2 linked regions of the Pseudosulfitobacter sp. DSM 107133 genome follow. The protein of the gene in region 1 binds, or shares a complex with, the protein of each later gene. Links are inferred from orthologs where the notes say so. Each region holds a gene or a part of one and is shown on either strand. Other genes may lie near its edges.

The links.
Region 2: the proteins of secA (region 1) and secY are in contact, whole or in part, in a crystal structure (PDB 3DIN), measured with the Thermotoga maritima proteins. The link is inferred for Pseudosulfitobacter sp. DSM 107133 from one-to-one orthologs. Residues at the interface, in WP_004082002.1 of Thermotoga maritima: Glu261, Ala262, Arg263, Lys300, Ala301, Arg302, Thr303, Ile304, Ile305, Leu323, Tyr324, Asp325, Pro326, Val329, Ser330, Tyr333, Ile336, Lys340, Phe345, Val349, Glu363, Phe364, Tyr374, Ser375, Gly376, Gly377, Glu393, Ile395, Thr482, Ser483; in WP_004081795.1 of Thermotoga maritima: Glu108, Gly109, Glu110, Glu111, Ala236, Glu237, Arg238, Arg239, Ile240, Thr241, Ile242, Gln243, Tyr244, Ala245, Arg246, Arg247, Val248, Thr249, Gly250, Arg251, Arg252, Val253, Tyr254, Gly256, Ala257, Ser258, Thr259, Tyr260, Leu261, Pro262.

The regions. Positions count from the first base shown.
Region 1 is NZ_CP085154.1:140,143-150,797, reverse strand. What follows is about bases 5,144-8,409. They hold secA (preprotein translocase subunit SecA), read right to left. Parts: upstream 8,053-8,409; coding sequence 5,344-8,052; downstream 5,144-5,343. Other genes in these bases: DSM107133_RS00700 (peptidylprolyl isomerase), read left to right, coding at 8,248-8,409; DSM107133_RS00710 (hypothetical protein), read right to left, coding at 5,144-5,216. In the rest of the region: molecular chaperone DnaJ, read left to right, coding at 1-1,007; DSM107133_RS00725 (class I SAM-dependent methyltransferase), read left to right, coding at 1,095-1,904; DNA repair protein RadC, read left to right, coding at 1,948-2,697; DSM107133_RS00715 (phosphate ABC transporter substrate-binding/OmpA family protein), read right to left, coding at 2,694-4,253; more of DSM107133_RS00710, read right to left, coding at 4,275-5,143; more of DSM107133_RS00700, read left to right, coding at 8,410-9,099; bifunctional glutamate N-acetyltransferase/amino-acid acetyltransferase ArgJ, read left to right, coding at 9,102-10,328; DSM107133_RS00690 ((deoxy)nucleoside triphosphate pyrophosphohydrolase), read left to right, coding at 10,330-10,655. UniProt on the Escherichia coli protein: Required for protein export, interacts with the SecYEG preprotein conducting channel.
Region 2 is NZ_CP085154.1:3,045,149-3,060,215, forward strand. The notes cover bases 378-3,360. They hold secY (preprotein translocase subunit SecY), read right to left. Parts: upstream 2,563-3,360; coding sequence 1,192-2,562; downstream 378-1,191. Other genes in these bases: DSM107133_RS15095 (adenylate kinase), read right to left, coding at 554-1,195; rplO (50S ribosomal protein L15), read right to left, coding at 2,680-3,153. Outside these bases: rpmD (50S ribosomal protein L30), read right to left, coding at 3,998-4,186; rpsE (30S ribosomal protein S5), read right to left, coding at 4,189-4,767; rplR (50S ribosomal protein L18), read right to left, coding at 4,895-5,254; rplF (50S ribosomal protein L6), read right to left, coding at 5,266-5,799; rpsH (30S ribosomal protein S8), read right to left, coding at 5,810-6,202; rpsN (30S ribosomal protein S14), read right to left, coding at 6,216-6,521; rplE (50S ribosomal protein L5), read right to left, coding at 6,542-7,105; rplX (50S ribosomal protein L24), read right to left, coding at 7,105-7,410; rplN (50S ribosomal protein L14), read right to left, coding at 7,410-7,778; rpsQ (30S ribosomal protein S17), read right to left, coding at 7,852-8,091; rpmC (50S ribosomal protein L29), read right to left, coding at 8,103-8,309; DSM107133_RS15165 (SDR family oxidoreductase), read left to right, coding at 8,527-9,279; DSM107133_RS15170 (hypothetical protein), read right to left, coding at 9,349-10,332; DSM107133_RS15175 (2OG-Fe(II) oxygenase family protein), read left to right, coding at 10,555-11,175; DSM107133_RS15180 (hypothetical protein), read right to left, coding at 11,199-11,405; rplP (50S ribosomal protein L16), read right to left, coding at 11,772-12,185; and 5 more genes. UniProt on the Escherichia coli protein: The central subunit of the protein translocation channel SecYEG. Consists of two halves formed by TMs 1-5 and 6-10.

The sequences.
Region 1 (10,655 bases):
CCAACGAAGCCTACGAAGTTCTGAAGGATGCCGACAAGAAGGCAGCCTATGATCGCTATGGTCACGCCGCATTCGAAGGCGGCATGGGGGGCGGTGGACGCCCCGGTGGCGGCTTCGGTGGCGGCGGCCAGGGCGATTTCGGTTCGGCTTTTTCCGATGTCTTTGACGACCTGTTCGGCGACTTTATGGGCGGCCAGCGCGGCGGTGGCGGACGCCGTGCCGCGCGCGGGTCTGACCTGCGTTACAACCTGCGTGTGACGCTGGAAGACGCCTTTGCCGGTCTGCAAAAAACCATCAATGTGCCCACCTCAGTCTCCTGTAATGCGTGCAGCGGCTCGGGCGCTGAAAACGGGGCAGAACCCAGCACTTGCCCCACATGTTCGGGCATGGGCAAGGTCCGCGCGCAGCAGGGCTTTTTCACCGTTGAACGCACCTGCCCCACCTGTTCGGGGCTGGGCCAGATCATCAAGAACCCGTGCAAGTCCTGTCAGGGTGCGGGCCGTGTCGAAAAAGACCGCGCGCTGTCGGTGAACATCCCCGCCGGCGTCGAAACCGGCACCCGTATCCGTCTGGCCGGCGAAGGCGAAGCCGGTATGCGTGGCGGCCCAACCGGTGATCTCTATATCTTTATCGAGGTGATGGAGCACAAACTGTTCGAACGCGACGGCAACAACCTGTATTGCCGCGTTCCGGTCAGCATGGGCACCGCCGCATTGGGCGGCAGCATCGAAGTGCCCACCATCGACGGAGGCCGTGGCCGCGTGCAGATCCCCGCAGGGTCGCAATCGGGCCGCCAGATGCGCCTGCGCAGCAAGGGCATGCCCGCCCTGCGAGGCGGTGGACCGGGCGATATGTTCATTGAACTGGCGGTGGAAACGCCCGTCAACCTGACCAGCCGCCAAAAGGAACTGCTGAAAGAATTCGAAAACCTCTCGGAAGAGAACAATCCCGAATCCAGCAGCTTTTTCTCTTCTGTCAAATCCTTCTGGGATTCGATGAAGGGCTAGGAAACACGCGTTGGGGTGCGCAAGGCGCGCGCCCCTCGCACTTCCGCTCCTGCGTGATATACCCCGTTCAACGACATGGGGGTGCAGATGGACTATTCCGAATTCCGGCAGGACGAAATCAACGGCTGGTCGCAGCGTGCGGGTGGCTATGGCAAGGCGACCGCACTGGCCACCGTCCAGACCATCCCCGCGCTGCTGGCCGCTGTGCGGCTGTATCCCGGCGCACGGATGCTGGATGCGGGCTGTGGCCCCGGCTATGCCGCTGGCGCCGCAATGGCCCTGGGTGCGTCCTGTGTGGGCGTGGACAACGCCCCCGCGATGATCGACGCCGCCCACACCCGCTATCCCGGAAGCGAATTCAAAACCGGCGACATCGAGGCGCTGGATTTCCCCGATCACAGCTTTGACGTTGTGGTGGCCAATATCGTGCTGTTCCACGTCACCAATCCGCGCAGATCCATCACCGAAGCCTTTCGCGTGCTGCGCCCCGGCGGGCGGTTTGCGTTCAGCCAGTGGTGCGGGCCGGACCAGTCTGACTGTTACCGGATGATCTATGATGTCATCTCGGCCCATGCCGACATGACACTGGCCAGCCCTGCCCCGAACGCCTTTGATCTGTCGCAGCCCGATCATGCCAGATCTGTGCTGGAACAGGCCGGTTTTACCGATACGGCCACCGCCCATGTACCAAATGTTCTGCGCACCGGTGCCGCCAGCTTTTACGATTTCTTCATGCAATTCGGGGTACGCATCCCGCTGATCATGCAACGTCAAAGCGCCGAGGTGCAGGCCGCCGTGCGCGCCGAGATTGACGCCCGCGCGGAAGATTTCAGGGTGGGCGACGCATTGCATGTTCCGATGCCCAGCATCGTGGTGTCAGGCCAGCGTCCCGCCTGAGACGTTAACCGCATGGTAACCTTCGGCACGCCAATCTGGCGGCATGTCCAGCTTTGCCGAACAGCCCCTGCCCTTCGACTTTGACGAGGCGACCCCCGCGGCGCTGCCTGCGGGCCCGCGTCCGTCGTATATTGCCGATCATCGGGCCCGCTTGCGCGCCCGCTTCATGGCCGGTGGTGCGCAGGCGATGCCCGATTACGAAATGCTGGAACTGGTGCTGTTTCGCGCCATCCCGCGGCGCGATGTGAAACCGCTGGCCCATGCATTGATGGAAAAGTTTGGCGACTTTAACCGCGTCATTACTGCCCCCGAACCCCGCCTGCGCGAGGTCAAGGGCGTGGGCGATGCCGTGGTGGTCGAGTTGAAGGTTGTCGAGGCGGCTGCACATCGTATGGTGCGGGCCAAAGTGTTGAACCAACACGCGATTTCCAGTTGGGATGCGCTGGTTGACTATTGTCACACGACGATGGCCCACCGCGAGACAGAGCAATTCCGCGTGCTGTATCTGGACCGCAAAAACGTGTTGATCGCTGACGAGGAACAGGCCAAAGGCACCGTTGATCACGTTCCGGTCTACCCGCGCGAAGTGGCCAAAAGGGCGCTGGAGCTGAACGCATCGGCGCTGATTCTGGTGCACAATCACCCCTCGGGCGACCCGACCCCCAGCCAGTCTGACATTGCCATGACCCAACAGATCGAAGCCGCCTGTATCGCCCTGGGTCTGTCGCTGCACGATCACCTGATCGTCGGCAAATCACGCGAGCTGAGCTTTAAGTCAGAAGGGTTTCTTTAACGCACCCAAACCTCGACACGGCGGTTGGCCTGCCGACCCCACCCGCTGTCGTCACAGGCCATTGGCAAAGCCTCGCCAAAAGCATCGACGTCCAGCGTGACCCGTTTGGTGTCTTCACTCTGGGCCGCTTCCATAATCGCGCGGCGCACCGCGTCGGCACGACGCAAGGCAATGTTGCGATTCGCGGCAGCGGGTCCTTCTCCATCGCTGAACCCCACGAACAGAATGCGCCGCGCGTCATAGGTGCCTACCTCCATCGAGCGGGCCAGTTGCTGCACGTTGCTGCGCGATTGCGCGTCCAGCCGGATGGATCCCGCTTCGAACCGGAAGGACGTGGTCAGCCGTGCCATACCGTCCAGCGTGCGCACCATGCGTTGTAGTTCTTCCAGCGACACTTCGGGGCCCGCGATGCTGATGGCATTGGCAAAGCGGTTGCCTTGCATATCAATCGGCACCTCTTCGGGCGACTGGTCGACAAAACCGGCGCGCCGGATCACCACCTGCGCGGTGGGACCACGGGTAAAGGCCAGAAATTCGCGCGCGATCTTGGGCAAGCGTCGTGCGGGCAGATACAGAAACATCGGCGCGGTCAGCGGATAATCTTCGGTCTTGATGGTGCGCCGCTCCGCCTCAAGCGAAAACCCGCAGCCGCCGGTCAGCACAAGCGGCACCGTATTGCCCACCTCGGCATAGCTGGCAATGCCGATGGCAAAAGGGTCATCCATCACCGCATTGGCAAGCTCGGTGCCGATAGGGTGGCGCACAACGCTGTCAGCGAACTCCAGGCGCACGGGTTGCATCACCTGGTCGGCCACAGCCTGTGCCAGCCCTGTGCCGGCCTGTGGCAGATGCAGTGAAATCGGCGCATCCACGCCGCCCAGATCCTGCCAGTTGGTCACCTGCCCCGCAAACACCTGCGCCAGATTTGAGGGCGAAATGCTGCGCACGGGATTTCCCGGTGCCACCACGGGCACAACGGCATCCAGCGCCAACACACGGCTGCGGTGCAAACCGGTCATATCGCCCATTCCGGCCTCGCGCGCGCGCTGCCGCTCGCCCGGGCGGATCTCGCGCAGGGCCATGACAATGTCGGCCTCGTTGGCCAGCAGATCGGCGAATCCTTCGTCGGTGGTGGTAACGCGGAAATTGAACCGCGCCGCCAGTTTGCCTGTTTCGGTGTTGGTCAGAAGATAGCTGAACCGGTTGTCGTCCACGGGTTCGCGCGTGGCCTCATATCCGGCGCGCTGCGCAAAACCTTCGACCAGCGCGGGCATCAGAACCGCCCCCATCGTGGTCGAGCCGGACACAGCCAGATTGGCGACAAAATCCTGAAGGTTGGGGCAGGCAGGACCCTCGCACAGCACGCCAGAGCTGTCGACGGTCAGTTCCCCGTATTCGGTTTCAAGCCGGTAGAACTCACCGTCAAAGCCCAGCAACGTGCCGCTCAGTTCGACCCCGCCATCGCGCGAGGTCAGCGTGACATCCTGCGCAAACGCAGAAAATGGCAAACCGAAAAGGAAAAGTGCGGCGAAGGCCGCCGCACGTTTCATAGTCATGATGAAACCCCGTGACGCGAATTACTTTTGCGCGACTGTCAGGTCTTGGATCAGATTGTTCAATACCAGAAAGCTACCGATTGTGTCACAACCGGGCATCGCCAACGTCAGGTTGCGGCTGGTAATGTCACCGTTGTTCACCTCAAGCGACTGGGCTTCGATTTCCAGACCGCAGTTGAACAGGCTCACTTCCGCCTCGACACTCAGGTCGACGATCCCGTTGTGACGGGACGTGCCGGATGGATAAGTATAGACGTCGGCCATCAGGGCATCCGGAGCAGTTTCGTCGCCCAGCCGCATCAGGAAGCCTCCTTCGCCACTGATCGCCTCGACCGGATCACCCGGCGCGCCTGCCCAGATATCGTGCTGGCTGCCGTAATCTGCGCCGAATTCGCGCGCGTGAATTTCAAAACCCGCATCGCCTTTCCATTGCAGGGCGACGCGGTCGAACTGGTCCAGGCTGGGCACAGGTGTCTGCACCACGGCGCCATCGCCATTGGCAAAGGCCACGACAATCACCGCCGGGTCGACCAGCACAGGCATCGACATTTCAAGATTGCCCGCCGCGTCGGTTGTTTCCGAGAATTTCAGGCCACTGTGATGGACGACCAGACGTTCATTTGGAAAGCAGGGCGCTGCCAGTGACAGTTCAACCAGACCAAGGCCAGAGGGAATCGCGGTGGCCGCGACCTTGCAATCCTGGCTCGCGACCAGATCAGCGGGGTCTGCCGGATCTTCGCCCAGGGCAGATGTCAGCGTGATGTCATGTACGTCCAGAATCGGGCCATCCAGCGCCGAAGTATCGACATCTTCAACAGGCAACTGAACCTGAACCGGTGCTTCTGCCGGCGTTTCCGACCCATAAAGCACCTTGGCGGTTTCGCTGCTTTGCATGACAAAACCGATACCTACAGCACACGCCAGTGTACCAGCCGCAGTCGCGATCTTCTTAGTATAGGCCATAGATCCTTCCCCTCACAATATTGGGTCAGAATCGTATTTGGCAGAAAAACGCGGCCAAGTTATGGCCGGCTAGCCGGGTTTAAGGCGCAACTATGTCATTGTCGCAGGGTGTCGCGCGGGGCGCCTGTCAGGTCAGGCGCCCGTGGCAATGTTTGAATTTCTTGCCTGATCCACAGGGGCACGCCTCGTTCCGGCCGGGGTTACCCCATGTGGTCGGATCGTTTTCGTCAAAGCCTGTTGCAGCGGCCTCGGCTGTTGGTGCGGGCGTTTGCGCGTCTTGTGCGCTTTGGGCGGCCTGTTGCAGCTCTGCCTGCTGCGCGGCGGCCTGTGCCAGCATCTCGGCACGCTCTTCTTCCGTCATCGGACGGATTTGCGCCAGCTTCTGTGTCACGTCCTCGCGCAACGAATCCAGCATCACTTCGAACAGCTGGAAGGCTTCGTTCTTGTATTCGTTCAGCGGGTCGCGTTGGGCATAGCCGCGGAACCCGACAACCGAGCGCAAGTGATCCAGCGTCAGCAGGTGTTCGCGCCACTTGCCATCAATGGCCTGCAACAAAATCTGTTTCTCGATCAGGCGCATGTTTTCAGGACCGAACTGTTCGGCCTTTTGCACCATAAGCTTGTTCGTGGCTTCGACCAGACGCTCACGCACCTGCTCGTCGTCTACGCCATCCTCTTCGGCCCATGCCATCACCGGCACGTCGACGCCCAGATTTTCGATCACGGCGGCGTACAGCCCTTCGGTGTTCCACTGATCCGCATAGGTGCCCTGAGGCATGTATTGGTCGATCAGATCGTCAATCACCTGTTCACGCATGTCCGAGGCGATTTCCGACAGGTCCTCGGCCTCCATGATGTCGCGGCGCTGGCTAAAGACCACCTTGCGCTGGTCGTTCATCACGTCATCGAATTTCAGCAACTGCTTGCGCATGTCAAAGTTGCGGCCTTCGACCTTGGCCTGTGCGCGCTCCAGCGATTTGTTCACCCAGGGGTGAATGATCGCCTCGCCTTCTTCCATGCCAAGGGTCTTCAGAACCTTGTCCAGCCGTTCCGAGCCGAAAATACGCATCAGGTCATCTTCGAGCGACAGATAGAACGACGTGCGCCCTGGGTCGCCCTGACGGCCCGAACGGCCACGCAGCTGGTTGTCGATCCGGCGGCTTTCGTGACGCTCGGATGCCAGAACGAACAGGCCGCCTGCCGCCAGAACCTTTTGTTTCTCGTCCTCGTGCTCGGCTTCGATCCGCGCGCGGATCGCTTCGGGGTCGGCGTCAGGGTCGGCGGTCAGCGCCTCTAGCACCTTCAGATCGACGTTGCCGCCCAGCTGAATGTCGGTGCCGCGTCCGGCCATGTTGGTGGCGATGGTCACAGCGCCGAACTTGCCCGCATCCGCGATAATCTGCGCTTCCTGCTCGTGCTGGCGCGCGTTCAGAACGTTGTGCGGAATACCCTTTTCGGTCAGCAGGGCGCTGAACATCTCGGATTTTTCGATCGACGTGGTGCCAACCAGAACCGGCTGGCCTTTTTCATGCGCTGTTTTGATCTCTTCGATCATCGCCGCATATTTCTCGGTCGCGGTGCGGTACACGCGGTCGTCTTCGTCGACACGGGCAATGGGGCGGTTGGTGGGCACTTCAATCACGCCCAGACCGTAGATTTCGCCAAACTCTTCGGCTTCGGTCAGCGCTGTGCCGGTCATGCCCGCCAGTTTGCTGTACAGGCGGAAATAGTTCTGAAAGGTCACGCTGGCCAGCGTCACGTTCTCGGGCTGGATCTTGACGCCTTCCTTGGCCTCAATCGCCTGATGCAGACCCTCGGACAGACGACGCCCGGCCATCATGCGGCCGGTAAATTCATCAATCAGCACGACCTCGTCGTCGCGCACGATGTAATCCTTGTCTTTCTGGAACAGGGTGTGCGCGCGCAGACCCTGGTTAACGTGGTGCACAATCGACGTGCTTTCGGGATCGTACAGGGTCATCCCTTCTTCGATCAGACCGCGCGCCAGCAGTTGCTGTTCCAGAAACTCGTTACCTTCTTCGGTGAAGGACACGTTGCGGGTTTTCTCGTCGACCGCATAGTGGCTTTCGTCCAGCAGCGGAATCACCGCGTCGATGGTCTGGTACAGTTCCGAGCGGTCATCCAACGGACCCGAAATAATCAGCGGTGTGCGCGCTTCGTCGATCAGAATGCTGTCGACTTCGTCCACAATCGCGAAATTGTGACCACGCTGGACCATCTGGCCCAGCTCGCTTTTCATATTGTCGCGCAGATAGTCGAAACCAAGCTCGTTGTTGGTGGCATAGGTCACGTCACAGGCATAGGCCGCCCGCTTGTTGTCCTCGCCCATACCGTTCCAGGCACAGCCACTGGTCAGACCAAGGTGGGCGAACACTTTGCCCATCCATTCGGCATCCCGTTTGGCCAGATATTCGTTAACCGTGACCACATGCACGCCCTTGCCCGTCAAGGCATTCAGGTAGGCAGCGAATGTGGCCGTCAGGGTCTTGCCCTCACCGGTTTTTTGTTCGGCAATATTGCCCCGATGCAGGAAAATCGCACCCATCAGCTGGGTATCGAACGCCCGCAGGCCCAGCGCACGGCGGGCGGCTTCGCGGCAGTTTGCAAAGGCTTCCGGCAACAAATCATCAAGGCTTTCACCTTCGAGCGCCCGTTTGGCCAGCTCTTCGGTTTTGTCTTTCAAACCGATGTCGCTCAGCGCCTCGAATTCGGGCTCCAGCGCGTTGATTTGCGCGACCAGCGGGCGCACCGCTTTGATCGTGCGATCATTAGGGGTCCCAAAGACTTTTTTGGCGAGTGTTCCGATACCGAGCATGCGTTCTCCAGCCGATCTTGTGTCAGGTTGCGCAGCATCTGCTTGTCGGCGCCACGTGCAGCCCATAGATACAGGGTCAAGCCGATCCTGGCCGCGCCCATAGGGCGATGTAAGGGTCACATGAAACCGTGTCAATGTCGCGTCCGGCCACGAGGGGCCGCAGGATGCGCGGCAGCAACTGAACAGGACCAATCCATGCTTAAACGTCTCGCCATTCTGCCCGCTGTTGCGGTTGCTCTTACCTTGTCCCAGCCGCTGTATGCGCAGGATGAAACACCCCAGCTGTCCACCGTTGTTGCCACTGTGAACGGGGTCGACATCACACTGGGCCACATGCTGGTGGCCAAGGCGACCCTGCCCCAGCAATACCAGCAGCTGCCCGACGAAGTGCTGTTTCCGGGGATCCTTGACCAGTTGGTCCAGCAAACCGCGCTGCAACAAAGCTATTCGGGCGAACTGCCCAAACGCGTTGAATTGTCGATGGAAAACGAGCAGCGGTCGCTGGTCGCGGGCGAAGCCATCGAAAAGATTCTGGCCACAGCCGTGACAGACGAGGCTTTGCAGGCCGCTTATGACGCGACCTATGCCAACGCCGAGCCGACCAAGGAATTCAACGCGAGCCACATTCTTGTTGAAACCGAAGACGAAGCCAAAGCCATCGTTGAAGAGCTGAAAGGCGGCGCAGATTTCGCAGCCACCGCGCGCGAAAAATCCACGGGCCCGTCCGGCCCCGGAGGCGGTTCGCTGGGGTGGTTCGGTCCCGGCGCCATGGTCCCCGAATTTGAAACTGCCGTTGCGACAATGGAGCCCGGCGACATTTCCGATCCGGTTCAAACCCAGTTCGGATGGCATGTCATCAAACTGAACGAGGTGCGCAACGCCGAAGCCCCCGCACTGGAAGACGTGCGCGCCGAGCTTGAGCAGCAAGTGCGCTCGGAAGCCGTGGCCGCAGCCGTTGACGCGCTGGTGGCCGACGCTGACGTAAACCGTGACGGTGCCGAAGGGATGGATCCCTCGGTGCTGAGCACTGTCAAACTGGGCGAATAAACATGGCTGGCAAAATCGCACTCTCTCCGCTGGCGCCCGAACGCTTTCCCGATCTGCCTGTGGTGGACGGTGTGACTTTTGCCACCATCGCCGCCGGCGTCCGCTATGCCGGGCGCACCGACGTGATGCTGGCCAAACTGGTCCCGGGCACGGCCATCGCGGGCGTGTTCACACGCTCGTCGACCCGTGCGGCACCGGTCCTGGACTGTCAGGCCAAGCTGGGCGGTGACCCGGCCGGCGGCGCGGCCTTCCTTGTGAACTCGGGCAACGCCAATGCCTTTACCGGCAAACACGGTGTCGACTCCGTCCACGAAATCGTCGAGGCGGTGTCGATCAACTGCGGCGTGCCCTCTGCCCGCGTGTTTACATCGTCGACTGGTGTGATTGGCGAACCGCTGCCGCACAACCGTGTAGTGGCCAAGCTGGGGGAACTGAACAGCGCCCTGCGCGAAGACGGCATTGCCGACGCCGCCCGCGCCATCATGACCACTGATACATACCCCAAGGGCGCAGTAGAGACTGTAGACGTCGACGGCAAGACCATCACCATCGCAGGCATTGCCAAAGGATCGGGCATGATCGCGCCGGACATGGCAACGATGCTGGTCTATATCTTTACCGACGCCCGCATCGCGCAGGACAACCTGCAAGCCATCGTATCCACCGCAGCCGATATGACCTTTAACTGCATCACCGTCGACAGCGATACGTCGACTTCGGACAGCGTGCTGATGGCCGCCACTGGTGCTTCTGACGTCGATGTCACGGGCGATGCCACCTTTGCCGATGCGGTCCACCGCTTGATGCAGGATCTGGCCTTTCAGGTCGTGCGCGATGGTGAAGGGGCGACGAAGTTTGTTGAAATCACGGTTTCCGGTGCGGATACCGCCGCCAATGCCAAGGTTCACGCGATGGCCATTGCCAATTCGCCGCTGGTGAAAACCGCTATCGCCGGGCAGGATCCCAACTGGGGTCGTGTTGTCATGGCCATCGGGAAATCCGGTGCCCCGGCCGACCGCGATTTGCTGAGCATCCGATTTGGCGATGTGGTCGTGGCCGAAAACGGCTGGGTCAGCCCCAATTACTCCGAAGCCGAAGCTGCCGCGCACATGAAGGGTGAAGAGATCAACATTACAGTCGATCTGGGGTTGGGCGAAGCCACGGCGACCGTGTGGACCTGTGACCTGACCCACGCCTACATCGACATCAACGCCGACTACCGGTCGTAAGATGAAGGTTGTTCTGGTCTCTGCCGTCGCTTTGATTGATGTGGACGGGCGCGTGCTTTTGGCACAGCGCCCCGAAGGCAAGTCGATGGCCGGCCTGTGGGAGTTCCCCGGCGGCAAGGTCGAAACGGGCGAAACCCCCGAAGCGGCCCTGATTCGCGAATTACACGAAGAACTGGGTATAGATACATGGCAAAGTTGTCTCGCGCCCCTGACCTTTGCCAGCCACAGTTATGATGATTTTCACCTTCTGATGCCGCTGTTTGCCTGCCGGAAATGGGCCGGGACACCTATGTCGAAGGAAAATCAAGACCTTAAATGGGTCAGGCC
Region 2 (15,067 bases), 2.9 Mb from region 1 along the record:
CTTTCAGTCGATCCAACATCTGCTCTGCCGCGTGTCCATCATAGGCCTGCCCAGCCGTCAGCATGAGCCGGATCGGGCGGCCAAGCGCGTCCACCAAAGCGTGGATTTTCGTTGTCAGCCCGCCCCTTGAGCGACCCAGGCAATCGGATCGCCCCCTTTTTTAGGGCCATTTGCGCCCTGTTGGTGTACCCGGATGGAGGAGCTGTCAATCATTTGCACCTCACCCTCATATGCCTCTGATATTGCTTCAAGAATACGCGCCCAGTGACCCGCACGCCGCCAGCGGTTGAAGCGGTTCACACAGGTCGTATGCGGCCCGTATCGGGCAGGAATGTCTGCCCAGGGCGCACCAGTCCGCAAGCGCCAGAAGATGCCGTTCAAAACCCGCCGGTCATCCACACGCGGCTTGCCGCGCACCTTCGTCGGCAGCAACGGCTGGATCACCGACCATTCAAAATCTGTCAAATCAAAACGTGCCATTCTCACCTCCACATTTGCCGGAAAGTGAATCACGTTTTCTAAAGTCTGTGAATCCCTTTTATGGGTATGTGACCTAGGAAAGCGCCTTGTCGATGGCCGCTTTCACCTCGTCAATCTCACCCAGACCATTGATCTTGGTCAGCATGCCCTTGGCGTAATAATAGCCAATCAGCGGCGAGGTTTTCTTGTAATATTCCATCAGACGGGTTCTGAGGCTGTCCTCGTTGTCATCTGCGCGGCGGCGGAAATCAGAGGCGCCGCAATTGCTGCACTTGCCGTCGGCAGGCTGCGGTTTGGTGTTGTCGTTGTAAACCTCACCACAATCGCCACAAGTCGAGCGTGCCGTGATCCGCGCGACCAAAGCCTCGTCGTCCACTTCCATCTCGATCACGGCGTCCAGCATTTCGCCTTCGACCGCCAGCAGGTTGGTCAGCGCATCGGCCTGCGCCAGCGTGCGCGGGAAGCCGTCAAAGATGAACCCGTTCGCCTTGACCGTGTTCAGCTGCTCACGGATCAGACCGATCACGATATCATCCGTCACCAGCGCACCACGGGCCATCACGTCGGCCACGATGTCGCCCATCTTGGTGCCGCTTTCCTTGGCGGCGCGCAGCATGTCACCGGTGCTAAGCTGCACCATGCCATGCTCTTCAACCAGAAAGCGCGCTTGCGTTCCTTTGCCCGCCCCTGGCGGTCCAAGCAGAATAATATTCATCGACGCACGGGGCTCCGTTTCTTGCGGGGTTTTCCCCCTTTGCCTTTGCCACGCAGGTTCGATTTTTCAATCAGCCCTTCGTATTGGTGGGCCAGCAGGTGTGACTGTACTTGTTGAATGGTGTCCATGGTCACCGAAACGACGATCAGCACCGACGTACCGCCGAAGTAGAAAGGAATGGTAAACTGGCTGCGCAGGATTTCCGGCAGCAGACAGACCAGCGCCAGATAGGCCGCGCCCAGCACCAGAATGCGGTTGACCACATATTCCAGATAGTCGGCGGTTTTCTTGCCAGGACGGATACCGGGCACAAAGCCGTTCTGGTTCTTCAGGTTGTCGGCAACCTCGTCGGGCTTGAAGCTGACGTTGAAGGTGTAGAAATAGGCAAAGAACACAATCATCGCCACGAAGAACAGCAGGTACAGCGGCTGACCGGGTCCAAAGTTGGCCAGCAGCCAGCTCATCACCGGATTGGTCGAGTTGCCCGAAAAGGTGCTGATGGTCACCGGCAACAACAGCAGCGAGGACGCAAAGATCGCGGGAATAACGCCTGCGGGGTTGACCTTGACCGGCAAGTGCGACGAACCGCCGTCATAGACCTTCATGCCGACCTGACGGCGCGGGTACTGAATGTGGATCTTGCGCAGGGCGCGCTCCATGAAGACCACGAACATGATGGTCACGATCACCATAATTATCACGCCGACGATCACCGCAGGGCTGATGGCGCCGCTGCGGCCGCTGGCAAAGAACTGCGCCAGTGCTGCGGGCACTTCGGCGATGATGCCGACGAAAATGATCAGCGAAATGCCATTGCCGATGCCGCGCGAGGTGATCTGTTCGCCCAGCCACATCAGGAACATAGTGCCGCCGACCAGCGTAATCAGGCAGGCCATGCGGAAATACAGGCCCGGATCGGTGACCAGATCGCCCGCCTCAAGGCTGACCGCAAGGCCGTAAGCCTGCAAGGTCGCCAGCGCCACAGTGCCGTAGCGGGTGTACTGGTTGATCTTCTTGCGCCCCTGTTCGCCTTCTTTCTTGAGCTGCTCAAGCGAAGGCACCATCGAGGTCAGAAGCTGGATGATGATCGAGGCCGAAATATAGGGCATGATCCCAAGGGCAAAAATGCCCATCCGCCCCAGCGCGCCGCCGGTGAACATCGACACCATGCCGCCGATGCCCTGCCCTGCGCCTTCCATGAAGTCACGCAGCGCTGCGCCGTCGATACCCGGAACGGGAATAAACGTGCCCAGGCGATAGACAATCAGCAGGCCCAGCGTGAACAGGATTCGGTTGCGCAGGTCAGTGGCCTTGCCCAACGCAGACCAGCTGGTGTTGGCGGCCATGTTTTCGACGGCGGATACCATATATCGGCTCTTTCTGTTGCGAAAACGCCGCCCAGGCCGTTTTCCGGCGGGCGGCGTTAAGGAAAACTCAAGGCTATGTAAGCCAGCCAGAGCCGGCCCACAAGGTTCGAGTAGGGTTTACTCGGCCGCTGCCGTGGTTGTGACTGTCAGCGAACCGCCAGCTTTCTCCACTGCTTCAACCGCAGACTTGGACGCGCCGGTCACTTGCAGGTCCAGCTTCGAGGTCACTTCGCCCTTGGCCAGCACGCGGATGCCGTCCAGTTTGCGACGCACCAGACCCGACGCAATCAGAACGTCTTCGGTGATCGCGGCAGCGCCGTCGATTTTCTTGGCGTCGATGAATTTCTGGATCAGGCCCAGGTTCACAACCGCATAGGATTTGCGGTTCGGCTTGGTAAAGCCACGCTTGGGCAGACGTTGGTACAGGGGCATCTGGCCGCCTTCGTAGCCGTTGATCGCCACACCCGAACGGGATTTCTGACCTTTGATACCACGGCCACCCATCTTACCGGTACCCGAGCCCGGGCCACGGCCAACGCGCTTGCGTTTCTTGGTGGCACCTTCGTTATCGCGCAGTTCATTCAGTTTCATGTCGCTTCTCCTTTTGCCGGATGTGACCCCCAGCGACGGGAGCGGTCAAACGCGGCGTTTCATGATTCTTGTGAGCCGGATCGGTGGCCACTGGGGGCGTATAAGGGATGGGGCGCGATGGGGCAAGAGGGAGATGGCGGGCGCAAGGCCGCGACATACAGACACGCCAGATCGCTGCGCCGACACGGTGTCGGGGCAGTTCAGGGCGGTCTGTATCTGGGAATTCATTGGGGCCGGTAAAAAGGGCGGCGCCGCCAGATCGGATATGCGAGACAGGCTTGGGGGCCTGCACCCTGAACCGTTCAGTGTGGCCCTTGTCAGGGGCCTCTATCCTGTGGAAACCGCCGGGGTGTTCGCCCCTGCGGCCGGTGTTGCAACGCACCAAGGTTTACGCGGTGCAGGTTAATGTGCGGTGAGGGGTGCGCGCGGTGGCGCACCCGACACGCTTAGCGATGTGCAGTCTGACGCAGATAGTCAGAGCGGCTGGGAATGGGTTTTGCGTTCAAAGCGGCTTTGAAAGCAGATGTCAGAGCCATCAGGGCTGCGGCAGCAAGGGAGAACAGGGCGATACGAGCGTACATGACAAATATCCGTGAATGAGTGGTCGTGTTGAGGCCGACATAGCCCCGCGCCCCGCCCCGCACCACAGACGAGATGGCAATACCGTCCTGCGCGGAATGCATGGCTGTGGGGGGGGAGACTCTGAGAAGAGGAAGGGCACAAAAGCCCGGGGGCAAGGTGCGCAGCACCGCCCTCGTGTTGTGCCGCAAACAGCAAAACGCCCCGCGGTTTCCCACGGGGCGTCTGGCGTTCCATCTGTCGGGCATTACACCCTGTCAGATGTTCAGCCCTTTTCTTCGATGATCTCGACCATGTGCGGGATCGAGTTGATCATGCCGCGCACGGAAGGTGTGTCTTCCAGTTCGCGCACACGGTGCATCTTGTTCAGGCCCAGGCCGATCAGTGTTGCGCGCTGTTTTGCAGGGCGGCGGATCGGGGAACCGATTTGTTTGATGACGATAGTCTTGGCCATGCTTATGCCTCCTCAGCCACTTGAGCGGACGACTCGACGTTGTCTTCGCGCTTGGGCAGAATGTCAGCCACTTTTTTACCACGACGCTGGGCAACCGAACGAGGCGAAGCCTCTTTCTTCAGGCCGTCCATGGTGGCGCGGATCATGTTGTACGGGTTTTGCGAACCGATCGACTTGGACACAACGTCCTTGACGCCGAGCATTTCGAAAACGGCACGCATCGGACCACCGGCGATGATACCGGTACCTTCTGGTGCTGTGCGCATCACGACCTTGCCGGCGCCGTGGCGACCTTCCATGTCGTGGTGCAGGGTGCGGCCTTCGCGCAGTTGAACGCGGATCATCTGGCGCTTGGCTTGTTCGGTGGCTTTGCGAATGGCCTCGGGGACCTCTTTCGCTTTACCTTTGCCAAAGCCGACGCGGCCTTTTTGATCGCCAACAACCACAAGTGCGGCGAAGCCAAAGCGCTTACCACCCTTGACGGTTTTGCTGACGCGGTTGATCGCGACCAGACGGTCTGCGAATTCCGGTGTTTCTTCCCGGTCGCGGCGCGGGCCGCGGCGGTTTTCACGTTCTGCCATGAGAACATCCTTTTCATTGGTGGCTTGCGCCGAATGGGTCAATCCTGGTGGGACAAGGCATGATAGACCTGGCCCCCCGGATCATCGAAGCCGCCCCCCGCAAAGCAAGGGGCGACCTACATGGGTCTTAGATTTTCAAACCACCTTCACGCGCAGCGTCGGCCAGAGCCTTCACCTTGCCATGAAAGAGGAAGCCGCCGCGGTCGAAGTATGCTTCTTCCACGCCTGCTTTCTTCGCGCGCTCTGCAATCGCAGAACCGACCTTGGTGGCCGCGTCGATGTTGTTTTTGCCAACAACGCCGAGATCTTTCTCGAGGCTGGAAGCCGATGCCACTGTGACACCATTCACATCGTCGATCAGCTGAACGCTGATGTTCTTGTTCGAGCGGTGCACCGAAAGGCGCATGCGCCCTGCGTTCACGCGGCGAAGTTTGTTCCGGACGCGCAGGCGGCGCTTGAGGAACAGGGTCCGTTTGCTGTTTGCCATCTGTCTGGTCCTTACTTCTTCTTGCCTTCCTTGCGGAAGATATACTCGTCTTTGTATTTGATGCCTTTGCCTTTGTAGGGCTCGGGCTTCCGCCAGGCGCGAATGTTCGCTGCAACCTGACCGACGAGTTGTTCATCAATGCCTTCGACCACGATCTCGGTCTGCTTCGGCGCGGTCACTGTCACCCCTTCGGGCGGCAGATAGTCGACGTCGTGGGACAGGCCAAGGTTCAGACGCAGGGTGTTGCCCTGCATCTGGGCGCGGTAACCCACACCGTTGATCTCAAGCTCTTTCTTAAAGCCTTCGGACACGCCGGTGACCAGGTTCGCGACCATTGTGCGGCTCATGCCCCACTGCTGGCGCGCGCGCTTGGATTTGCCACGGGGCGTGATTTTCACGACGTTGTCTTCGACCGTCAGGGTCACATCATCCGTTGCCTTGAACGAACGTGTGCCTTTGGGGCCTTTGACTTCGATCGACTGGCCGCTGACCGTTGCGGAAACACCGCTGGGCAGGCTGACCGGTTTCTTACCAATACGAGACATGAAACCCTCCTTAGAATACGGTGCAAAGCACTTCGCCGCCAACATTGGCCGCCCGTGCGTTTGCATCCGACATCACACCCTTGGGGGTGGAGACAATCGACACGCCCAGGCCCTGACGGACAACGGGGATGTCATTGACGCCCATGTAGACGCGACGACCGGGTTTCGAAACCCGTTTCACTTCGCGAATGACGGGTTCGCCTTCGTAGTATTTCAGGCTGATTTCGATGGCCGGGTGGCCGTCAGCGCCTGTTTTTGCTTCGTAACCGCGAATATAGCCTTCGTCGGCCAGCACGTCCAAAACCCATGCACGCAGCTTGGAGGCTGGTGTCATGACTGTGGATTTGCCGCGCATCTGGCTGTTGCGGATGCGTGTCAGCATGTCTGCGATAGGATCGTTCATACCAAAGCCCTCCTTACCAGCTCGACTTGACCATGCCGGGGATCTGGCCGTTCGAGCCAAGGTCCCGCAGCGCGATCCGCGAAATTTTTAGTTTACGATAGTACGCGTGCGGACGGCCGGTCAGTTGGCACCGGTTGTGCAAACGTGTGGCCGAGCTGTTGCGCGGCAGTTTCGCCAGCTTCAGGGAAGCGCGAAAGCGGTCTTCCATCGGCTGGCTTTCGTCGTTGATGATCTCTTTCAGTGCGGCGCGCTTGGCGGCGTACTTCTTGACCAGGGCTTCGCGCTTTTTCTCGCGCTCGATCATGGATTTCTTAGCCATATCTAAATTCCTTCCCGCGCTTACGAATTGAAGGGCATGTTGAAAGCTTTCAACAGCGCCTTGGCTTCTGCGTCGGTTTTCGCCGTCGTGGCGATCACGATGTCCATGCCCCAGGTTTCGTCAACTTTATCAAAGTTGATTTCAGGGAACACGATGTGCTCTTTCATGCCCATGGCATAGTTGCCGCGGCCGTCGAAAGATTTGCCCGATACACCGCGAAAGTCGCGGACGCGGGGCATTGCAATTGTGATCAGACGATCGAGGAATTCGTACATGCGGTCGCCACGCAGGGTAACCTTGGCACCCAAGGGCATGTCCTCACGCACCCGGAAACCCGCGATGGATTTCTTGGCGACTGTGGTCAAAGCCTTTTGGCCTGCGATCGCGGTCAGATCTTCCTGAGCGGATTTGGCTTTCTTGCTGTCACGGACAGCTTCTGCACCACAACCGATGTTCAGGACGATTTTGTCCAGACGCGGGATCTGCATGTCGTTCTTATAGCCGAACTCTTCTTTCAGGGCAGCGCGGACTGCGTCGCGGTACTGCTCCTTCAGGCGGGGTGTGTATTTTGCGTCGTCAAGCATTAGATCACGTCCCCTGTTGTCTTGGCAAAGCGCACTTTCTTGTCGCCTTCCACTTTGAAACCCACGCGGGTGGGGTTGCCCTTGGCGTCCACCAGAGCAATGTTGCTCAGGTCAACCGGCATCGCCTTGGGGATGCGGCCGCCCTGGCTGGTCTGGCTTTGGCGTGTGGCGCGGATGGCGATGTTCAGACCGTCAACCACGGCTTTGTTCGACTTGGGGTCAACAGAGGCGATTGTGCCCTCTTTGCCCTTGTCCTTGCCGGTGAGCATGACGACCTTGTCGCCTTTTTTAAGCTTCGCAGCCATCAGAGCACCTCCGGAGCCAGCGAGATGATTTTCATGAAGTTCTTGGCGCGCAGTTCGCGAACAACCGGGCCAAAGATACGTGTACCGATGGGCTCGTTGTTGTTGTTCAGGATGACGGCGGCGTTGCGGTCGAAGCGGATGGCGGTGCCATCTTCACGACGAACTTCTTTGGCAGTGCGCACAACGACGGCCTTGCGGACGTCGCCTTTTTTCACACGGCCGCGCGGGATGGCTTCCTTGACCGACACGACAATGATGTCGCCGACGGATGCGTATTTACGCTTGGAACCACCCAGCACCTTGATGCACTGAACACGGCGTGCGCCGCTGTTGTCAGCAACATCCAGGTTGGTTTGCATCTGGATCATTTGGTTTCTCCCGACCTTTGGGGGGCGATGCGTGCCTGATCCCCAGGGTTTCGATTAATGTTGAGAGCGTGGCTCAGGCGTCAGCGCCTGCGTACACTTCCCAGCGTTTTGTCTTCGAGCGCGGTGCACATTCGATAATGCGGACTGTGTCACCGACCTTGAAGGCATTCTGTTCATCGTGCGCCCGGTATTTCTTGGACTTACGAATGGTCTTTTTCAAAACCGGGTGCGTAAAGCGGCGCTCTACGTTCACGGTGATGGTTTGTTCGTTTGCGTCGGAGGTCACGACGCCTTGCAGGATACGCTTGGGCATGTCGGCCGTCCTTATTCAGCTGTGGCTGCGGTGGCAGCTTTTTGGTTCAGGATCGTTTTCACACGCGCGGCGTTGCGGCGTGCGGTGCGGATCTGAGCAGGGTTTTCCAGTTGGCCTGTGGCCTGCTGAAAACGCAGGTTGAAGCTTTCTTTTTTCAGCTCGGCCAGCTTGTCGCGCAGCTGGTCCGGCGTCATGTCGCGCAGTTCTTGGGCGTTCATCCCATTTTCCTTTCAACATCACCAGTAGGCCCCTGAGGGGTGACCATGATTCTGGTGGAGTTCATGATGAAAGGTGCCAATACGCGGGATGCACCCGCATGGCAACCCCTATGGAGGATATGACGGGTGGAATGTCGTGTTGCGACCTGTGCGCGATTGATTCCGAAAGCGGCAAGCTGGTATCGCACTGTAAACAGATGCAACCAGCGAGACTGTCATGCCCCAGAAAACCGCCCTTGTCACCGGAGCCGCACGCGGCATCGGCCTTGCCACCACACGGCTGTTCATCGAACAGGGCTGGCGCGTGGCCATGGTGGACCGCGACGGCGATGAGCTGGCCAGTGTCGCCAAGGGTCTCAACGAAGCCTCGCCTTTCGTCTGTGACGTGTCGCACCCCGATGAGGTGGACCAGATGGTGACGGACGTGCGCGCCAGCTTTGGCCGCATCGACGCGGTGGTGAACAATGCAGGCGTGGCCGATTTCGGCCCCATCGCGGACACCGACTTTGCCCGCTGGCGGCGGGTGATGGAGACCAACCTGGACGGCGTGTTCCTGGTCTCGCAGGCCTGTATCCCCGCGCTGAAGGAAACACGCGGTGCGCTGCTGAACATCGCATCGATCTCGGGCCTGCGGGCGTCGACCCTGCGCGTGGCATATGGCACGTCAAAGGCCGCCGTGATCCATCTGACCAAACAACAGGCCGCAGAGCTGGGCGAATATGGCATCCGTGCCAATTGCGTCTGCCCCGGCCCCGTGCGCACCAAGCTGGCGATGGCCGTACACACCCAAGAGATCATCGACGCCTATCACGACGCGATCCCGCTGAACCGCTATGGATCAGAGAACGAGATTGCCGAAGTCATCACCTTTCTCTGCTCGGACAAGGCCAGCTATGTCACCGGGCAGGTTGTCGCCTCGGACGGCGGTTTTGACAGCACCGGCGTCGGCCTGCCTGCCTTGCGGTCCTGATCTTTACCGTAGACGTCAGACGGGCGGGTCGGCAGGCCGGAATTGCAACCTGCCGACCCGCCCCGCCAATCACATGCCAACCGCCATAGCAGGTTCCGGCGCCGTCAGGATGGTGATGTCATCCAGGGTCACGTCCAGGCTGTCGAGCCGAACCGACAGCTCGACCTGCGGCTGCGTGTCTGTCGCTGCGAAGGTCAGAACCAGGTTGGAATATTCGAATGTCTGCCCCCCGTAAGTGTAGGACACCTTATCAATCTCGTATGACTCAAGCGTCCGGTCCTCTTCGCTGAGGTCAACAATCAGGCTGTCTTCATCGGGATCGAAGTCTCTGAACGAATTGATCGAGTCCTTGACAACATCAGGCGCATCCTCGGCGCCGTAGTCGACAACATCCAGCTTCATCTCATACACATCGGCCCCCGCGCCGCCGGTCAGAAAGAAGCCGCCCCGCTCGCTGTCATAGATCGTCGGGGCTGCACCGGTTTCGACATATCCCACCAGATGATCGTCACCCTCACCGCCTTCCAGAACCGCTGTAGAGTCAATCAGCACCGTATCCCCGCGATAGATCAGTTCGTCGTCGCCCTCGCCACCAAACGCGTGGTCAGCCGATCCGGCATAAAGCGTATCGTCGCCCGCATCGCCGTTGATCGTGACACCCAGCCCCAGGCTTTCGATCAGATCGTTCCCGTCGCCCGCGTTGATCACCAGATGCATGTCGTTCAGGATTGTAACGCTGTCATCGCCCCCCAACAGGTCGATCTGCTGGGTCTCGTCAATCAACGCCTGCTCTTCCCGACTGTCGGCAACGGCGACCAGCGTGTCGGCACCCTCTGTGCCGGTGACGACTTCATCACCGTCCAGCGTCAGCGCGCCCCCTTCGACGGTGGGCGTTTCGGGATCGGTTGGCGTTTCAGGATCGACAGGATCTGTCGGCGTCTCTGGTGTTTCCGGTGTTTCGGGCTCGTTGTCGTCCGCGGCGTCGTCAGACCCGTCAATCGCCACCGCAAAAAGCCCGAAACCCAGCAGCGCCATCAATGCAAGTGCGCCCATCGTGAAATCCCTTTAAGCAAATGCGGCATTTCCAAGCCGGAAGCCGCTAAGATATGGATGATTGTTTTCAGAAAAATAACAATCATGACTAGAAAAAGGCTAGTCACGGGTGTGGGGCATGTCAACGCGGTTTGCGGGCGGCTGCAATCTGTGATGTGGATGGCGCAGGGTGGTCTTTGCTCCCCACTCGCCTCTGCAATTGTCCTGCGCTAAGGAACCGACATGTCCAGCATCAAATCCCTCTTCGTCACCCGCCTGTACCACGCCCTGTTGTCCGAACACGGCCCCGCCATAGATGCGGCCGAGATGGAGGCCTCGTGCTATGCCATTGCCGAGGATGACGAGGCCGGACAGGACTGGTGCGAGGAGAACGGGTTTCCGGGCTACACCTCTTATGCGTCGCTGACCGACCTGCCCTGGCGGTTCCCGATCTTTGCCGATCTGGTCAAGTCGCTGGACAAGCACGTGATGGCCTTTGCCGAGGACGCAGGCTTTGACCTGGACGGGCGCAAGCTGGTGCTGGAGGATCTGTGGATCAACATCCTGCCCGAGGGTGGCACCCATTCGGGGCACATCCACCCGCATTCGGTGGTGTCTGGCACCACCTATGTCGCCATGCCCGAAGGCGCCAGCGCCATCAAGTTCGAAGACCCGCGCCACGCCATGATGATGGCCGCCCCGCCCCGCGTGAAAGACGTGCGCGAAGAGATGAAGCCGTTCATCTATGTCGCCCCCGCCGTCGGTGACGTGCTGCTGTGGGAAAGCTGGCTGCGCCACGAGGTGCCGATGAACATGAGCGAGGATGAGCGGGTTTCGGTGTCGTTCAACTACCGCTGGGAGTGAGGCCGACCCGGCAAGCGTAAAGCTTACTTCTTCCTAGCGGCTTTACGCGCCTCTTCCTGTTCTTTCACCAGCGCCTTCTCTTCCTTGGTCAGCTTGTTGCCCCACTGGTTGTTGCTGAGGCCCAGATCGGTTGGCATCGGTTTGGTCTTGCCTTTCTTGATGCTGCCGCCCTTGTTCAGGAACTCGCGGATCAGGTCTTCGTCGGTATTGGGTTTGGGGACTTGTTTCATCGCGGTTGCCTTTGTCTCGGTAGCGGAACGTCGTCTAAGCGCCATGGTAAGAGGGTTTGGATGTGATGGCCAGACGTGGTGTGACGTCCGCGTCAGAGGGCAGCGCCCGACCGCGGGTGGGCATCACAACATCGGTGGATGCCATTTTATTTCTAGTCCTTGGGGTGAGGAAACTGGGGCGCGATACAGCTAGGAAGCGCCCGCCCATGGGGCGGTCGGGCGCTGCCCGGCGGCACTGCGTGCCTTGATTCCGGGCTTTGGTGCTTGGTGAAAAGCCTTTGCATCTAAAACAGAAAAAGGCCCCCGCCGATCACGCGACGGGGGCCTTTTATCTCTGTCGGCTGACTGCGCCCTTGGGCGCAATCTTTACCAGTCCTCGCGGACAACCACGCGGGTTTTGATCGGCAGTTTCATCGCGGCCAGGCGCAGGGCCTCGCGTGCGATGTCTTCGCCGACGCCGTCGATTTCAAACATCACACGGCCGGGTTTCACTTTGGCCGCCCAACGGTCGACCGAACCCTTACCTTTACCCATACGAACTTCGATGGGCTTGGCTGTGACGGGAACGTCCGGGAAAATCCGGATCCAGACACGGCCCTGGCGTTTCATGTGACGTGTCATCGCGCGGCGTGCCGCTTCGATTTGACGTGCTGTAACCCGCTCGGGCTCAATGGCTTTCAGACCATAGGTGCCGAAGTTCAGGTCAGACCCGCCCTTCGCCAGACCCTTGATGGAGCCTTTGAACTGTTTGCGGAACTTCGTGCGTTTTGGTTGAAGCATCTCTCTTCCCCTTTAGCGACGGCCACCAGCGCCACGGGGCGCAGGACCATCCTGGAGTTCTTGTGCTTTACGGTCACGCGCCTGCGGATCGTGCTCCATGATTTCACCTTTGAAGATCCAAGTCTTGATCCCGATGATACCATAAGCAGTTGTCGCTTCGACGTGGGCGTAATCGATGTCGGCCCGCAGGGTGTGCAAAGGCACGCGGCCTTCACGGTACCATTCGGTCCGCGCGATTTCGGCACCGCCCAGACGGCCGGCAACGTTCACGCGGATGCCCAGGGCACCCATACGCATGGCGTTCTGAACCGCACGTTTCATGGCACGACGGAAAGACACCCGGCGTTCCAGCTGCTGTGCGATGCTTTCGCCCACCAGTGCCGCGTCCAGTTCCGGCTTGCGCACTTCAACGATGTTCAGGTGCAGTTCGCTGTCGGTCAGGTTGGCCAGCTTCTTGCGCAGAACTTCGATGTCGGCGCCTTTTTTGCCGATGATCACACCGGGACGTGCCGTGTGGATCGTCACGCGGCACTTTTTGTGCGGGCGTTCGATGATCACGCGGGCGATACCGGCCTGCTTGCACTCTTCCTTGATGAAATCACGGATTTTCAGGTCTTCCAGCAGAAGGTTCCCGTAATCCTTGGTGTCGGCGTACCAGCGGCTGTCCCAGGTGCGGTTCACCTGAAGACGCATACCGATCGGATTGACTTTGTTACCCATCAGGCTTGCTCCTCGACTTGACGCACTTTGATCGTGATTTCGGCAAACGGCTTCATGATCTTGCCAAACCGGCCACGGGCGCGCGGACGACCGCGTTTCAGTGTCAGGTTCTTGCCAACCCACGCTTCTGCGACGATCAGTTCGTCAACATCCAGGTTGTGGTTGTTTTCGGCGTTCGCAATCGCGGACTGAAGGCATTTCTTCACGTCCTGTGCGATCCGCTTTTTCGAGAACGTCAGGTCGGTCAACGCCTTGTCGACTTTCTTGCCGCGGATCATCTGTGCAACCAGGTTCAGCTTCTGAGGGCTGGTGCGCAGCATGCGGGTTTTTGCCATGGCTTCGTTGTCGGCCACGCGGCGCGGATTCTTATCCTTGCTCATTTGCGTTTCGCCTTCTTGTCAGCGGCGTGACCGTAATAGGTACGCGTCGGGGAATATTCACCGAACTTCTGGCCGATCATATCTTCGGAGACGTTCACCGGGATATGCTTGTGGCCGTTGTACACGCCAAATGTGAGGCCCACGAACTGGGGCAGGATGGTGGAGCGACGCGACCAGATCTTGATCACTTCGTTGCGGCCGCCTTCACGCGACGCTTCGGCCTTTTTCAGGACGTAGCTGTCGACGAACGGGCCTTTCCATACGGAACGAGACATCTATTAGCGTCCCTTCTTCTTGGCGTGACGCGAGCGGATGATCAGCTTTTGCGACGCTTTGTTTTTGTTGCGGGTACGAGCACCCTTGGTCGGCTTGCCCCAAGGCGATACGGGGTGGCGACCACCCGATGTACGGCCTTCACCACCACCATGGGGGTGGTCGATCGGGTTCATAACGACACCACGCACGGACGGGCGGATGCCCTTGTGACGCATACGGCCAGCTTTACCAAAGTTCTGGTTGCTGTTGTCGGGGTTCGACACGGCACCGACGGTCGCCATGCATTCCTGACGCACCAGGCGCAGTTCGCCCGAGGACAGGCGGATCTGGGCGTAGCCACCATCGCGGCCCACGAACTGGGCGTAGGTGCCTGCGGCACGCGCGATCTGACCACCCTTGCCGGGCTTCATTTCGATGTTGTGGACGATTGTACCGATGGGCATGCCCGAGAAAGGCATTGCGTTACCGGGCTTGATGTCAGCCTTTTGGCTCGACACGATCTTGTCCGCCACTGCCAGACGCTGGGGCGCGAGGATATAGGCCTGTTCGCCGTCCTCGTATTGCACCAGTGCGATGAACGCGGTCCGGTTGGGGTCATATTCGATGCGAACGACTGTGGCCGCCACGTCAAATTTGTTACGCTTGAAATCGACGATCCGGTAGAGGCGTTTCGCCCCACCGCCTTTGCGGCGCATCGTGATCCGTCCGGTGTTGTTCCGTCCGCCATTCTTGGTCAGACCCTCTGTGAGGGCTTTGACCGGGCGGCCTTTCCAAAGCTCCGAACGGTCGATCAGTACCAGCCCGCGCTGGCCCGGCGTCGTCGGCTTATACGACTTAAGTGCCATGTTTGCTGTCTTCCGTTTTGCTTGTCAGCGACCGAAGTCGCCGTGGTTGTAGGGCCCCGAAGGTCCCCGTTTGGAGTGTTCTTTGGCCACAAGTTGAACCTGGGCCGAAAACAAAGGCAAAGCCCCGGACGAATCCGGGGCTGGTGCCGATGGGGTCGTTTAGGGGAGCGCGCGGTTGGGGTCAAGCGGTAAGGCTTGGGAATATGGGGTTTGGCGCCTTACCCGCTTAGCCCACCTTGCCCGCTCAGCCCGTCTTGCGCAGCAAGGGGCAGGCCGCCACCAAAGCGGCATAGTCGAAATCAATCGCGCGCGCATCAAAGTCAAAGGTGGCATCCAGCGTTTCGACGTCCAGCGGCAATGTCGTGATATCGACTGCCGTCGAATGGCGGACTTTGTTCACCGACAGGAAATAGTCGTAGAACTTGAATTCGCGCCCCTTCGGGCTGTCGGAATAGAGCCATGCATTGGGAATGCCGTAGGCATCGGCAATCACCAGACCGTGCAACGAGGAGGTGATGATACGCTGACAGCCCAGCATCGCATCAAGCACCGTTTCCACATCATCGGTGCCAAGGTCGATCAGACGCACGCCATCACCGACGCTGCGGCGCAGCCAGTCGGTGTCTGACCAGCGCAGCACAAGACCGATCTCATGGGTCTT